2 regions of the Fodinicola feengrottensis genome follow, and region 2 is predicted to be linked to the other one. Evidence: riboswitches for the same ligand, from Rfam matches in the RefSeq annotation. Region 2 holds a riboswitch; the other holds the start of a gene.
What was found. A riboswitch is a leader RNA that binds a small molecule or an ion and turns the genes downstream of it on or off. The one in region 2 is predicted to bind thiamine pyrophosphate.
Positions count from the first base shown of each region.

Region 1: another riboswitch for thiamine pyrophosphate. It lies ahead of thiD (bifunctional hydroxymethylpyrimidine kinase/phosphomethylpyrimidine kinase); the one in region 2 lies ahead of thiO (glycine oxidase ThiO).

Region 1 covers NZ_BAAANY010000023.1:6,389-13,895, reverse strand. Annotated here, with positions in the region: gene ABD301_RS28200 (TIGR03960 family B12-binding radical SAM protein) at 1-163, shown strand, start outside; gene ABD301_RS28195 (TIGR03936 family radical SAM-associated protein) at 241-1,149, shown strand; gene ABD301_RS28190 (Rne/Rng family ribonuclease) at 1,297-4,155, shown strand; gene ABD301_RS28185 (hypothetical protein) at 4,374-5,534, shown strand; TPP riboswitch at 5,583-5,672, shown strand; gene thiD (bifunctional hydroxymethylpyrimidine kinase/phosphomethylpyrimidine kinase) at 5,665-6,465, shown strand; gene ABD301_RS28175 (TenA family protein) at 6,465-7,142, shown strand; gene rplU (50S ribosomal protein L21) at 7,324-7,507, shown strand, end outside.
Region 2 covers NZ_BAAANY010000012.1:2,265-9,771, forward strand. Annotated here, with positions in the region: gene thiG (thiazole synthase) at 1-195, opposite strand, end outside; gene thiS (sulfur carrier protein ThiS) at 199-399, opposite strand; gene thiO (glycine oxidase ThiO) at 396-1,502, opposite strand; TPP riboswitch at 1,493-1,605, opposite strand; gene thiE (thiamine phosphate synthase) at 1,642-2,298, shown strand; gene ABD301_RS18210 (helicase-associated domain-containing protein) at 2,306-4,648, shown strand; gene ABD301_RS18215 (pyridoxamine 5'-phosphate oxidase family protein) at 4,715-5,155, shown strand; gene argH (argininosuccinate lyase) at 5,170-6,582, opposite strand; gene ABD301_RS18225 (arginine repressor) at 6,682-7,182, opposite strand; gene argF (ornithine carbamoyltransferase) at 7,179-7,507, opposite strand, start outside.

The DNA.
Region 1 (7,507 bases), on a different contig from region 2:
GTGGCTGTGGGAGGACTGGCAGGACGCCCTGAAGGAATATGAGGTCGAGGACTGCCGATGGACCCCGTGCTACGACTGCGGGGTGTGTCCGACAATGGGAACCGATATTCAGATCGGTCCTACGGGTCGTACGCTGCTGCCCCTCTCGGTCGTGAAGCCTTAGTTTTTGCTTTGGGCATAGCGAAAAAGTAGGGGTGGAGTTTCGTCGAGTGCGGGACTTTGTGCCGCGGTCGACGTCGAGTGTGGGGTTTTGTCCCGCACTCGACGCTGGACGTGCTAGCGGCAGGGGAACCGGACCTCTTCGGGCGCAACGACAGGGGAAGCAGTTACGCTGGCGGCGACTGGGCCACCCTGTGTGAGGAGGACGTTCTGCCGCGTACACCTGACGGGCCACCGCCGCCACCGGCTGTGCAGAAGCTGCGCATCCGGTACGCGAAGCGCGGTCGGCTTCGGTTCACTTCGCATCGGGACATCGCGCGTGCCTTTGAGCGGGCGTTGCGGCGGGCCGCGGTGCCGATCGCCTATTCGGCGGGGTTCACGCCGCATCCGAAGGTGTCGTGGATGGGTGCCGCGCCGACCGGGATGGCGAGCGAGGCCGAGTACGTGGAGATCGGGGTGACCCGGCCGTTGGAGCCGGCGGAGTTGGCGGCGGCGCTGGATGCGGCGTTGCCGCCGGGGATCGACGTGACCGCGGCGGCGGTGTTCGACGCGGCGGCCGGGGACCGGCCGTTGGCCGAGCAGTTGGACGCCTCGCGGTGGCGGATGGAGCTGATGGATCTGTCGGCCGACGCCGGGCAGCAGCTGTTGGAGACCTTCCTCGCGGCCGCCGAGGTGCCGGTGAGCAAACTCACCAAGTCGGGTCGCAAGACCGTTGACGCTCGTGCCGCGGTCGTACGAGCGAGCGCTGCCGGCGCGCCGCTCGAGCGGGGCTCCGGCGCGTCTGTAGCGGGTAACGGCACCGAGTATGCGATACTGGACGTCGTCGTAAGGCATGTGACGCCGGCCGTACGACCCGATGACATTCTCACCGGCATGTGCGCAGCGGCCAACCTGTCGCCGCCGTCGTCCGTTCGGATGACGCGGCTGGCGCAGGGGACGCTGACCGCGGCCGGAGACCTGGTTGAGCCATTGGCCACCGACCGGGGCTGAGTGATGTGGTCGGGGTGCTGTTCTTTTTCAGTGCCACCACGAGACTTGAGCGGTCCACCAGGTGGGTCGCCTAACTGAAGTAGCAAGTGACACGCCCCTGAGCGGCTGCGTCGGACGCGCCCGGGGGCGGGATGGAGATATGCCTGCATGCCAACAAGGAAGCGCAGCGGCTCGTCGGCTGACGAAGCCGCCAGAGACGCTGCCGCGAACGCTGACTCGCCGACCGAGGATTCGGTAAGCAAGCCAGCCAAGACCACCCGACCACGCAAGACCGCCCGGGCCAAGGCGGCTCCGAAGGCTGCCGTCGATCCGGACGTGCCAGCCATCACACCGGCCGACCCAGCCGCCGAGGCGCCGGTCAAGAAGACCACGCGCCGGCGTACGACCAAGAAGGCCGCCGCCCCGGCGGTCGAGCCGGTCGACACCGTCGAGGCGGTTGCCGCGGTCGCTGATCCAGTGGTCGCTGAGGCCGTGGTGGAGGCGCCGCCGGCACCGCGCAAGCGGACTCGCCGGGCCGCGACCCGGGCCGCCGCCCCACCCGTTGAGCTACCGGTCGAGCCGGTCGTCGAGCCGCCTGCGGAGGTGGCCAGCCAGCCACCCGAGCTGACGCTGGTGCCGGAGCTGCCGACCATCTTCGGTGAGCCGGTTGTCGAGCCAGCGCCACGCAGCAGCCGGAGCCGGCCGCCGCGCAAGGCCGCGCTCGCGCCGCCGATGGCGCTGTTCGTGGCGCCGACCCTGCTGCCCGAGCCGCTCCCGATGGAGCCGGCTGTGGTCGAGGCGCCAGCCGACGAAGAGGTCGAAGAAGAGACCGCCGAGGCGGTCGAGGACGAGGCTGCCGCGGAGTCCGCCGAAGACGATGGCGACGGGTCGGCCGAGAGCCGGCGCCGCCGCCGGGGCCGTCGTGGCCGTGGCCGCGGCCGGGGTGGTGCCGACGGCACCGACGACACCGCCGCCGATGCTGAGCCCGCCGCTGAAGACACGGCGAAAACGCAGGTCAGCGACGAGGCGGAAGAGACAGAAGAAGCCGAAGACAGTGCAGTTGAGGACGGCGCCGCCGAAGGTGCTGGCGATGCCACCCGTCGGCGTCGTCGCCGCCGGCGCCGGGGCGGCGCCGAGGGTGCCGACGACCAGGCCGACGATGAGTCGGTGCCGACTGAGGTGCACGTCAGAGCACCTCGTACGGAGTCCAAGGCGGAACCGGAGAAGCACGTCGAGGACGACGGTGTCCGCGGTGTCCGCGGCTCGACCCGGCTGGAGGCCAAGCGCCAGCGCCGCCGGGATGGCCGGGACCAGGGCCGCCGCCGCCCGCCGGTGCTCACCGAGGCCGAGTTCCTGGCGCGCCGGGAAGCCGTCGCGCGAACCATGGTCGTACGCCAGCGTGGCGAGCGCACCCAGATCGCGGTTCTTGAGGACGGCGTGCTGGTCGAGCACTACGTGACCAAGGCGTCCTCCACGTCGTACGCGGGCAATGTCTATCTCGGCCGCGTGCAGAACGTGCTGCCGAGCATGGAGGCGGCGTTCGTCGACATCGGTAAGGGACGCAACGCGGTGCTCTACGCCGGCGAGGTCAACTGGGACCTGGCCGGCATGGACGGCAAGCCGCGCAAGATCGAGCAGGCCCTCAAGTCCGGCGACGCGGTGCTCGTCCAGGTCACCAAGGACCCGGTCGGTCACAAGGGCGCCCGGCTGACCTCGCAGGTGAGCCTGCCCGGTCGTTTCCTGGTGTACGTGCCGGAAAATGAGATGACCGGGATCAGTCGTAAGCTGCCGGACAACGAGCGCAAGCGGCTGAAGACGGTCCTGAAGAAGGTTGTCCCGGAAAACGCCGGCGTCATCGTGCGTACGGCCGCCGAGGGTGCCAGCGAGGAGGAGCTGCGCGGCGACGTGGCCCGGCTGGAAGCCCAGTGGCAGGCGATCGTCAAGGCCCAGCAGGCCGCCGGCTCCAACGCGCCGACGCTGCTTTACGGCGAGCCTGACCTGGTGATCCGCGTCATTCGCGACATCTTCAACGAGGACTTCGCGTCGCTGGTGGTCTCCGGTGACGGCGGCAACGATGACGCTTGGGAGACCGTGCGTGAGTACGTCGGGCACGTCTCGCCGGATCTGGTCGAGCGACTTTCCCACCACACCGGCGAAAAAGACGTGTTCACCGAATATCGGGTGGACGAGCAGCTGGCCAAGGCGCTGGACCGCAAGGTCTGGTTGCCGTCCGGCGGTTCGCTGGTCATCGACCGCACTGAGGCGATGACGGTCGTCGACGTGAACACCGGCCGGTTTACCGGCCAGGGCGGCAACCTTGAGGAGACCGTCACCAGGAACAACCTGGAGGCGGCCGAGGAGATCGTCCGGCAGCTGCGGCTGCGGGACATCGGCGGCATGATCGTCGTCGACTTCATCGACATGGTCCTGGAAAGCAACCGTGAGCTGGTCCTTCGCCGGCTGACCGAGTGCCTGGGCCGGGATCGTACGAAACACCAGGTCGCTGAGGTCACGTCGCTGGGTCTGGTCCAGATGACCCGCAAGCGGGTCGGCCAGGGTCTGTTGGAGGCCTTCAGCGAGACCTGCGAGCACTGCCACGGTCGCGGGTTGATCATCCACACTGAGCCGATCGAGCACCACCAAGGTGGCGGTCAGCAGCAGCAACAGCAACGGCAGCAGCCGGAGGAGTCGACCGGCGGTGGGCGGCGCAAGCGCAACCGCGGCCGGTCCGGTTCGCCGGCGGCTCACGACGAGTCGTCGAACGGCGTGGTGACGGCGGACGAGCTGTCCACCGAGGACGACGACACTGTTTTGGCCACCACAGCTGAGGCTGGTGCGGTTGCCGAAGCCGTGCGGGACGCTGAGCCGGTGTCCGCCCAGCCAGCTCCGGAGGTTCCGGCCGTCGAAGCTGTTGTTGTGGAGGCCGCTGAGCCGGTCGCGGCGGCGCCGCAGGGGACCCGTCCTCGGCGGGCTCGTCGGGCCGCCTCTCGACCCGCCGGTCCGCCACCGGTGCCGGTCGGCAGCTGACAGTTCGAAGAACGCCCCTTTCTCGCACTTCGGGAAAGGGGCGTTTTGCTGTGTTCGTACGGCCGGATGGTGACAGTCCCGCAAGACCGTTTGGTTTTCGCGCCCAGATCGCCTTGGCTCAGCGGCCAGATCGTGGTTGGCTGCCCGCTGTAGCGTGAAACAACCAGCCCTGGAGCCCGCCGATGTCTCAGGATTCCTTTACGTCAACGGAAAACCCGGTGACCAGGAGGCGGTTGATCACGGCCGCCGCGGCGGCCGGTGGCGCGGTGCTGGGAGCCACCGCCGTGCCAGCGCCGGCGGCGGCCGCTGACCCGAGCTTGTATTCGGTCGCGCTGGACAGCTTTCCGGGTGCCACCGACGACGCGAAACTGGACTCGGCGTTGAGTTATGTGGCCACGCAGACGTACAAGCCGACCATTCAGCTCGGCACCCGGCAGACTACTTTCGGCAAAACCAGGCTGCTTTTCGACGGTTTCAGCATCAGTGGGCCGGCCGGGGTGGGCACCGAGTTCAGCTTCACGAACAAGGTGAAGATCAGTACACCCGGCACCGGCTGGCTGGATGTGCCGGCGCCCAAGGTCAGGGGCATTTATATCGGCGGGCTCTGTTTTGAAGGTGACTCGAACACGACTTTTTTCGTCGACCACGACAACAATGGGCCGGTGCTGTGGGCGTCCACCATTCGTGATGTGGGATTCAATCTCTTCAGACATGTCATCTGGGGTGCTCACGATGCCGTCACTTTCGACGGTTTCTGGGACGTGAACAACTGCTACGACACCGAGTTCAAGCTGTGGGGATCGGACAGCAACTACTTCACCAACGGGTTGCTGATCGATTCCCCGAACACCGGCACCGGCAACCGCTATCACGTGTGGGCGCCCTGGCTCGGTAAGACGACCTTCGGACCGATGTTCATCACCGGCAAGGCGAACACTACGCCGATGCGCATTGACGGCGGTCGCGGAATTGTCGTACAAGCGGCACGTTTCGAGGCGCAGCAAGGAAATCCAACGCTCGGATCGCAGCTGCTGATCACCGGCGGCACCTTCGTACGGATCCGCGACCCGTGGTTCTTCAACGGCATGTCGGCGGCTGGCTCGACCGGCCACAGCACTCCGGCGTACGACAAGGGAATCGTCACCATCACCGGCGGCTCGAATATCGTGATCGACGGCGCGATGTTCAGCGACGGCGACGGTAACCAGACGGGTGCGACAGCAGCCGGCACCCCGCACGTCTACGTCGGCGGTGGCACCGGAGTCCGCCTTCGCAACCTGCAGGCCTCGACCTCGGACCAACTGAGGGTCGTACGAGCGGCAACGGTCAACGCGTCCGCGATCGTCACCGACCCGGACGTGACCGTGACGGTCGGCTGACGTGCGCACCACTCGCCACCGATCCACTGCGTGAGATAGCGTGGGGACGGAGTGACGGCGGGGTGCCGCGAGGCTGAGATCACACCCGTCGAACCTGATCTAGTTAAGACTAGCGAAGGGACCGTCGCGAGTGATTCCGCATGTGTTGACGATCGCCGGCACCGATCCCAGTGGTGGCGCCGGCATCCAAGCCGATCTGAAGACGTTTTCCGCGCTGGGCGGTTACGGCATGGGCGTGGTGACCGCCGTGGTCGCGCAGAACACCCAGGGCGTCAGGGGAATTCACCCCATTCCGGCGGCTTTCATCGGCGAGCAGCTGGATGCCGTTTTTGATGACGTACGGGTAGATGCCGTGAAAACCGGCATGCTGGGTGACGCCGACGTAATCCGTACGGTCGCCGCCGCGATTGCCAAACACCGGCCGAAATACGTGGTCGTTGACCCGGTTATGGTGGCCAAGAGCGGGCACCGGCTGTTGCCGGCCGACGCGGTGACGGCGCTGCGCGAGGAGTTGTTCCCGCTGGCGGACCTGATCACGCCGAACCTGCCGGAGGCAGCGGATCTGTTGGCCGAGAAGGAGGCCGTCGACTTGCTGGAGATGCATTTCCAGGCTGGGCGGCTGCGGGCGTACGGTCCGGCCGTGCTGCTCAAGGGTGGACATTTGGCGGGGGACGAGAGCATTGACATCCTGCTGGACGACGAGCCGATCGAGTTTTTCGCGCCACGGGTGAGAACTCGGAACACGCATGGCACCGGGTGCACTCTTTCGGCCGCGTTGGCCACCCTGCGGCCAACGCGTCCTGACTGGGTTTGCACTGTCAGGGACGCGAAAAACTATCTGACCGGGGCGCTGGCGGCGGCCGACCGGCTGGACATCGGCACCGGGCACGGGCCGCCGCACCATTTCCACGCGATGTGGAAGGACCAGTAGTGACCGATTTCTGCCCTCAGGTGTGGGAAAAGATCCAGCCGCTGCTGAAGGCGACGCTGGATCATCCGTTCAACCGCGAGTTGTCCGCGGGCACCCTTTCCGCCGATATCTTTCGCTTCTATCTCATTCAGGACGCCCGCTATCTCGCCGACTTCTCCCGCGCGCTGGCCCATGCGGCGGCGATCGCTCCTGACCCGGACGACGCGGCCTTCCTCGCCGGCAGTTCGGCGAACGTCATCACCGTCGAGCGCGGCCTGCACGAGCGGTATCTCGCGCGCTACGAGGGGGTCGACAACGTCCCGACCTCGCCGAGCGCGACGGCGTACAACAACCATCTGCTGGCGGCCGCGCAACGCGGTGGCTTCGGGCTGATGATGGCGACGGTGTTGCCGTGCTTCTGGATCTATGAGTACGTCGGGCGGGCCATCCACGCCGAGCAGAGCGGCGCGCCGAACCCGTATGGCGAGTGGATCCAGACGTACGCGGATGACGGTTTCAGCCAGTCGGTGGCGCGGGCCAAGGACATCGCCGACCGGGCGGCCGCGTCGGCCAGTGCGTACGAGCGGGCGGCTATGGTGGAAGCGTTCGTCCGCTCGGCTGAGTACGAGTGGATGTTCTGGGACTCCGCTTACCGCCAGGAAGTCTGGCCGACGGCCGGATTCGCCATCCAGGAGTGAGTTTGACCGCACTCGCGGCACAGACGTACCCTCGATGGCTGGTGCGCCGAGAGCACGCCGTAAGATGTAACGCAGTCATGTGTGCCGGCCAACTTTGGTCCGGAGCGCACGCCATCAGGGACCGCGAGCGTGGATAGCCACTGCTTGCGGAGCGAGCAGCGGTGAGGAGCACGACGTCGAGATGTACGCCATCGTCAAGACCGGCGGCAAGCAGTACAAGGTCGCCGAGGGGGATGTGATCGAGGTCGAGAAGCTCGTGGCCGCGCCCGGTGAGGCCGTCACTCTGCCGGCCCTGCTGGTGGTGGACGGCGAGGGTGACTCGCTCACCGTCACCCACGACTCGGACGCGCTTGCCGGCTACACGG
Region 2 (7,507 bases):
AATGCCCAACCGGGCGAGCAACTCCCACACCCCGGTCTGGCCGACGGCGTCCGCGCGGCGCATCGCCACCGTCGTCAACTCCGTCCCAGAGGCTACGAGCGCGCGCTCCAGCGACTCCAGACTCGATGCGCCGCCCGTACCCATCACCAGCCGCGACGAGAACTCCCGAGCAGCGATCACCAGCGGATCGTCCATCGCTCACCCTCCCTGTGTGGCGGTCAGGATCTCGACGCGGCTGCCATCGAGTACGGGCGTGCTGCCCCATTCCGAGCGCGGCACCACCGCGTCGTCCAACGCCACCGCGATGCCGCCGGTCACGATGCCCAACAGCTCCACCACCGAAGCCACCGTGGCCCCCTCGGCGAGCTCTCGGAATGACCCGTTGACCTGCGCTTTCATTGACTCCCCTTCACAGACGACAGATGCCGGTCCGGCCGTAAGGAATCCGGTGGATCAGCGCCAGCCAGCGTCGCGACCACCAGGTCCGCGGTGACTGGCGCGAGCAGGATTCCGTTGCGGTGATGGCCGGTCGCGACCACCAATCCCGGCTCCAGCCAGCCGACCAGCGGCCGGTTGTCCGGCGACCCGGGTCGCAACCCTGCGATGCATTCGACCAGCTCGTACTCCCCAATCGCCGGCATCACCCGCTCGGCGTCGGCCAACAGATCGCGCACGCCGCCGACGGTCACCGTCGTGTCGAAACCCGCCTCGTACTGAGTGGCCCCCAGCACCAGTCCGCCGTCGTCCCGCGGTACGAGATAGACGTGCCGCCCACCGACCAGCGCTCGCACCGTCCGACGCGGCGGCCCGACCGCGCCGACCCGAGCCCTCAATCGCAGGATTTCGCCTTTGACCGGCCGAATCACCTTGCTGAGCCGGCGACAGATCTGCCCGCTCCAAGCGCCGGCGGCGAGGACCACCACGTCAGCCTCGACCGTTCGACCGCTGGCCAACAAAACCCGGCCGGCGCGTACGTCCGCAGCCGCCTCGGCGACGTGCGGAACGCCAGAAATGGCTCTGCGTAAGGCATCCAGCAGTTGTCGATTGTCGACGGAGTAGTCGTCCGGCATCGCCAGACCGCCACGGACCGGGCCACCGATCGCCGGCTCCCGCACTCGTACGTCCCGCGCCCGCAGCACCTCGACACGGCGGCCCAGACTGTCCAAATAGGACGCGAGCCGATCCAGCTCGGCCCGATCGGAACCGTCGGCGGCGACCACGATCGTGCCGTCTTTTCGCAGCCCAGCCGACACGCCCGCAGCGGCTGCGAGCTCAGCCGCGTACGACGGCCAGAGCCGCACCGACTCGACGCCCAGCGCGAGCAGGCTCTCCTCGCCGGGCCAGGCCTCGGTGATCGGCGCGAGCATCCCGCCGGCGACGTATGAGGCTCCCGACGCGGGCGCCGGATCGACCAACGTCACCGACCAGCCGGCGGCCACCGCGCGCCAGCAAATGGACAGGCCGATGACACCACCGCCCACCACGACCACAGTTCTCGGCATTCCACGCTCCCTGCGCCGGCATGACCCGGATCAGGTTCGACGGTCGAAGCGGGTGATCGCTTCCTCTCAGCCCGGATAACCCCGGACTCCCGTGCGGACCAGCTCTCACTCTAACCCGAGAGATCGCTACGGTGAGGGCATGCCGAACCGCGATCCCCGGCGGCGCCTTGCCGACGCCCGGCTCTATTTGTGTACGGACGCGCGCCGCGAGCGCGGCGATCTCGCCGCGTTCGTGGACGCCGCGCTCGCTGGTGGCGTCGATGTCGTACAGCTCAGAGACAAGAGCCCGCTCGAAGCGCGAGAGGAACTGGCGGCGCTGGAGGTCCTGGCGGCGGCGTGTGAGCGCCACAACGCGCTGCTCGCGGTCAACGACCGGGCCGACGTCGCGCTCGCGGCCAGTGCCGATGTCCTGCATCTCGGACAGGACGACCTGCCGGTTTCCTGGGCCCGCCGCATCGTCGGCGACGATGTGGTGATCGGCCGGTCGACACACGATCCAGCACAGGCGGCAGCCGGTGCGACCGAGCCCGGCGTCGACTATTTCTGCACCGGACCGTGCTGGACCACACCGACCAAGCCGGGGCGGCCAGCGGCCGGGCTCGATCTCGTACGGGAGACGGCCGCCAGCGGCACCGCGAGGCCGTGGTTCGCGATCGGTGGCATCGACGCGGACCGGCTGGACGAGGTGATCGCCGCCGGCGCGCGCCGGGTGGTGGTCGTACGAGCGATTACCGACGCCGACGATCCACGTGCGGCCGCCGAGCGGTTCGCCATCCGACTGCGTAAGGAGGGCTGACAACCACGTGGACACCGCGACCCTGCGGCGGCTCGGAATCGAGGGCCTGACCGATCTGCTCGCACTGCGCCCGGACGTGACCGCCGAGCCGGCGCCGCGATCGCTGCAGGAACTCAGCGCCCGGCTGGACAATCCCCGCTCGGTCGTTCGTGCCCTGCACCAGGTCGACCTGCCCACCCTGCAGGTGTGTGAGGCGTTGGCCGCGCTTGGCGACCAGCCGTCGGTGAAGGACTTGGCGCACCTGATGGGTGTCCGCAGCCGGGACGAGGACCTGCAGCGCTGCTTGGCCGTCCTCCGCTCGTACGCACTGGTCACCGAAGACACCGGTGGCAACCAGCCCCGGCTGGTCGCCGACCACGGCGCGACGGTGGGGACCTTGCGGCTGGTAGCAGCGGCGCGGATGGCGTGGGATCCCCCGCTCGGTCTCGGCCCGCCGCTGGCCGACCTGCTGCCGGACCGGACCGTCGACGCCCTCGGCAAGATGTTGCTCGCCCTCAATATCCCCCGGCCGCGGCTGAAGGCCGAGATAGTCGACGCGCTGCTGGCCGCGCTCGGCGATCCGGAGCGGGTGCGATCGATCGTCGGGCACGGCGACGACGAGATCCAGGCCATCCTGGCCGAAACCGCCGAGACCGGTCAGGCCATCAGCAAGTTCGACTATCCAGCCGTACGAGCGAAAAACAACGTGTCGCCACTGGACTGGGCGGTGGCCCGCGGCCTGCTTTTCGTGAGCATGTGGGACAACACTGAGCTGGTGATGCCCTCGGAGGTCATGCTCGCGTTGCGGGACGGCGGTTTCACCGCGCCTTTCGAGCCGCGCCGGCCAGAGGTCGAGCACTGGCCGGTCGAGCCTGCCCTGGTCGCCCAGGACTCGCTCGCGGCGGCCGGCCGATTCCTGCGGTTGGTCACCGAAATCCTCGACCAGGCCGGTCGCAAGCCGATCCCGTCGCTGAAGAGCGGGAGGCTGAACGTACAAGAACGACGCCGGGTCGCGAAGACTGTCGAAGCCACCGCCGCGGAGGTCAACGCCGTCGTACGACTGGCCCTGAGCGCTGAGTTGCTGGCCGTGACCGACAAGGCGCTGTCGCCCACCGAGGCGTACGACGACTGGCGGCTGCTGGACCCGGCCGACCAGCTGGCGAACCTGCTGTCGACCTGGTGGACCCTGCCCGCGCCGGCGTCCCCTGACAAGGTCACCCACCCTGACCTGGACATTTCGCCTTTGCGCCGGAACATCCTGCGGGTCGCTGCGGCCACTGGGGAGGCGGTCAACGGCGAGAGAGCGGTCACCGCCGGGTTCTGGGCCGCGCCGGCCTGTTGGCCGGACGACCTCACCTCGGACGACGGGTGGGCGACCTGGCAGGAAGCGGTTCTCCTCGGGGTGATCGGCGCGGAGGCGGTCAGCCCGGCCGGTCTCGCGTTGCTGGCCGAGGATCAGGACGGACTACGCAAGGCCTTCGACGGCGTCGGTGAGACCGAGCACACCGTACGACTGCAGACCGACCTAACCGCCGTGGTGAGCGGCACCCCGAGCGCTCAGCTGCGGGCGTTGCTGGATCTGGTGGCCGATCGGGAGACTCGCGGCACCGCGTCGACCTGGCGGTTCTCCCCGGCGAGCGTCCGGCGCGCGCTCGACTCCGGCTATCCGCTGGAGGACCTGCTCGGCGATCTGGAGGCGGCCGCGAGCGGTTCGCTGCCGCAGCCGCTGGGCTACTTGATCCGCGATGTCGGTCGTACCCACGGAGGCATCCGCGCGGTCGAGGTGGCTTGCTGCCTGCGCTCGGAAGATGCCGCGCTGCTGACCGAAATCGTGGCGGACCGGCGGTTACGCGCTCTTGGGTTATGGACGCTCGCGCCGACCGTGGTAGCCAGCCCGCGACCGCTCGCCGAGACGCTGGATGCGCTGCGTACGGCCGGTTTCGCGCCGGTCGCCGAGTCCGCCGACGGCGTACCGATGCTGGAACGTGTCGTGCACCACCGTGCCGATCCAGCCGGGAAGCGCCGGACCGCGACGGTGTCCCGGACGACCGATCCGGCCGAACTGGCTCGGCTGCTGCTGGCCAGCTCGGACCACGACGCGGCGCTGACCCCGCCGTCGAACACCACGAACCTGCTCCGCCCGCAGGCTCGCCGGCTGAGCGACAGCGACCTGCGGATCCTCGCCGACGCGATCGACGAGCAGCGGCCGGTCAGCATCGACTACGTCACCCAGAACGGCGGCCACAGCCGCCGGGTGATCGAGCAGATCGAACTCGACGGCGCGGTCCTGCACGCATATTGCCGGCTCCGCGAAGACGACCGCGCCTTCACCCTCAGCCGGATCCTGTCCGTCGAACCCGTCACCGACTGATTTCCGTCAGACCCGGCCTTTCAGTGGGGGTCATGTTCTGTCGGTGCTCGGTGCGACGATGAACACATGACGGCGTGGCGGGACGTGGAAGCGGCGGAGCCGGAGTTCGCGCGGCGCGTACGAGCGCTGTTCGACGCTCACAAACACAAGACGATCGCGACCCTGCGTGCCGACGGGTCGCCGCGGATCTCCGGCATCGAGACGGTCTTCGAAGCCGGAGAGCTGGGTTTCGGCTCGATGCCGAAGGCGCGCAAGGGCGCGGACCTGCGCCGGGATCCGCGGTTCGCGCTGCACAGCAGCACCGTCGACCCGGTCGAGGGCGCCGAGGCGCAGTGGCCGGGCGAGGCGAAAATCGCCGGGCGGGCGATCGCCGCCGGACCGGACGACGACAGCTTCCACGCCGACATCGCCGAAGTCGTCCACACCCACCTCAACGAAACGGCCACGCTGCTCGTGGTCGAGTGGTGGACACCCGCCGCCGGACTCCGAAGAGTCGACCGCGATTAGGAGACACGCCCTAACTACCGGCCGGCCCAGGCGCGCTGGAGGGCCACGTCCTTACGAGCGTCCGCCAGTTGTTCCCGTACGCGATCAGGCGCGGTGCCGCCTACGGCGTTCCGGGAGGCGATGGAGCCGGAGACGCTGAGGACAGCGCGTACGGCCGGAGTGAGGTGCGCCGAGATGGCCGCCAGGTCGGCGTCGGTCAGGTCGGACAGCCCGATGTCGCGAGTCTCACACGCCTGGACGCAGGCGCCGGCGACCTCGTGCGCCTCCCGGAAAGGCACGCCCTGGCGGACCAGCCACTCCGCGATGTCGGTGGCGAGGGTGAAACCCAGCGGCGCGGTCTCGGCCATCCGCTCGGTGTTGAAGCGGATTGTCGACATCATGCCGATAAAGGCCGGCAGCACGGTTTCCAGCGTTTCCAAGGAATCGAAGACCGGCTCCTTGTCCTCCTGGAGGTCCCGGTTGTAAGCGAGCGGCAGGCCCTTGAGCGTGGTCAGCAGGCCGCTGAGGTTGCCCACCAGCCGACCTGTCTTGCCGCGCGCGAGCTCGGCGATGTCCGGGTTTTTCTTCTGCGGCATGATCGACGACCCGGTCGCGTACGCGTCGTCCAGCACCGCGTAGAAGAACTCGGCGGTCGTCCAGAGCACGATCTCCTCGGCGATCCTGGACAGGTTCACGCCCGCCATCGCGAGCACGAAGGCCAGCTCAGCGGCGAAGTCCCGGGACGCGGTGCCGTCGATCGAGTTCGCCACCGGGCCGTCGAAGCCCAGCTCGGCGGCCACGAACGCCGGGTCGAGGCCGAGTGAGGAACCGGCCAGCGCGCCGGATCCATAAGGCGAGTACGCCGTACGACCGTCCCAGTCGCGCAGCCGCGACGCGTCCCGGCTGAAGGCCTGGACGTGCGCGAGCAGGTGGTGCGACAGGAGCACCGGCTGAGCGTGTTGCAGATGCGTACGCCCTGGCAGCGCCACGCCCATGTGCAGCTCAGCCTGGTCGCAGAGCGCCTCGGACAGCTCGGCGAACAGCCGCCCGACGATCCGCGCGTGATCCCGGCAGTACATCCGGAACTGGGTGGCGATCTGGTCGTTCCGGGAACGCCCGGCGCGCAACTTTCCGCCGAGCGTGCCGAGCCGCTCGATCAGGCCGCGCTCCAGCGCGGTGTGCACGTCCTCGTCGTCGATGGTCGGCTTGAACTCGCCGGACGCGCAGGCCGCTTCGAGGTCGTCGAGCGCGGCAAGCATCGACCCGAGCTCGTCGTTGGTCAGCAGCCCGGCGCGGGACAGCACCTTCGCGTGGGCGCGGGAGCCGGCGATGTCGTACGGCGCCAGCCGCCAGTCGAACTGCACCGACACCGACAGTTTCGCCAGCGCGTCGGCCGGGCCGCCGGCGAACCGGCCGCCCCAGAGTCGGGTGGGTTGCTGCGTCGTCACGTCTTGCGACCCTACGGGAGCCACTTCGGCGGCCTGCGATTGCACTGCGTTACCCCTTCACGAACTTGAAGTTTTTGTTGCTGTGTCCACAAGACCGGCTCAGGGTTCTCGGTGGGCCCAGCGGCGAAGACGAGAGGCGAGATCCTCGCCGCCGTCGGAAGCGCGGGCGATGACCAGGATCGTGTCGTCGCCGGCGATGGTGCCGAGGATGTCGGAAAGGCCGGAGCGGTCCAGCGCCGAGGCGACATATTGGGCGGCGCCGGGCGGCGTACGCAGGACGACCAGGTTGCCGTTGGCTTCGGCGGAGGTCAGCAGCTCCTCGAGCACCCGCACCATCCTCGCCGGCGCGTCCACCGAAGGGCGCAGCGGGCCTTCACCCTCGTCGGGAATGACGTAGACCGACGGCTCGCCGTCCGCGCCGCGCAGTTTGACCGCGCCGAGTTCCTCCAGGTCACGGGAAAGCGTGGCCTGGGTGACCGACATTCCGTGCTCCGCCAGCAATCCGACCAGCTCGGTCTGCGATTTCACCGCACGCGTACGCACCAGCTCCGAGATTCGGGCGTGCCGGGCGGTTTTTGTGGGTGGCGCGGCCGAAGTCATCTCGACAGCAGCCAGGTAAGCAGCGCTTTCTGCACGTGCAGCCGGTTTCCGGCCTGCTGCCAGACCGCGCTGTGCTCGCCGTCCATCACCTCATCGGTGATCTCATCACCACGATGGGCCGGCAGACAATGCAGAACCACCACATTCTCGGCTGCCCGCCCGACCGCGGCACTGTCCACTGTGTACGGACGGAAGGGCCGGTGCCGGTCGACGCCGTCTTCCTCCTGGCCCATCGAGGTCCACGTGTCGGTGGCGAGCACGTCCGCGCCGTTCGCCGCCTCGGCCGGATCAGGTACGACCGCGACCGACCCGCCGGTTTCCTTGG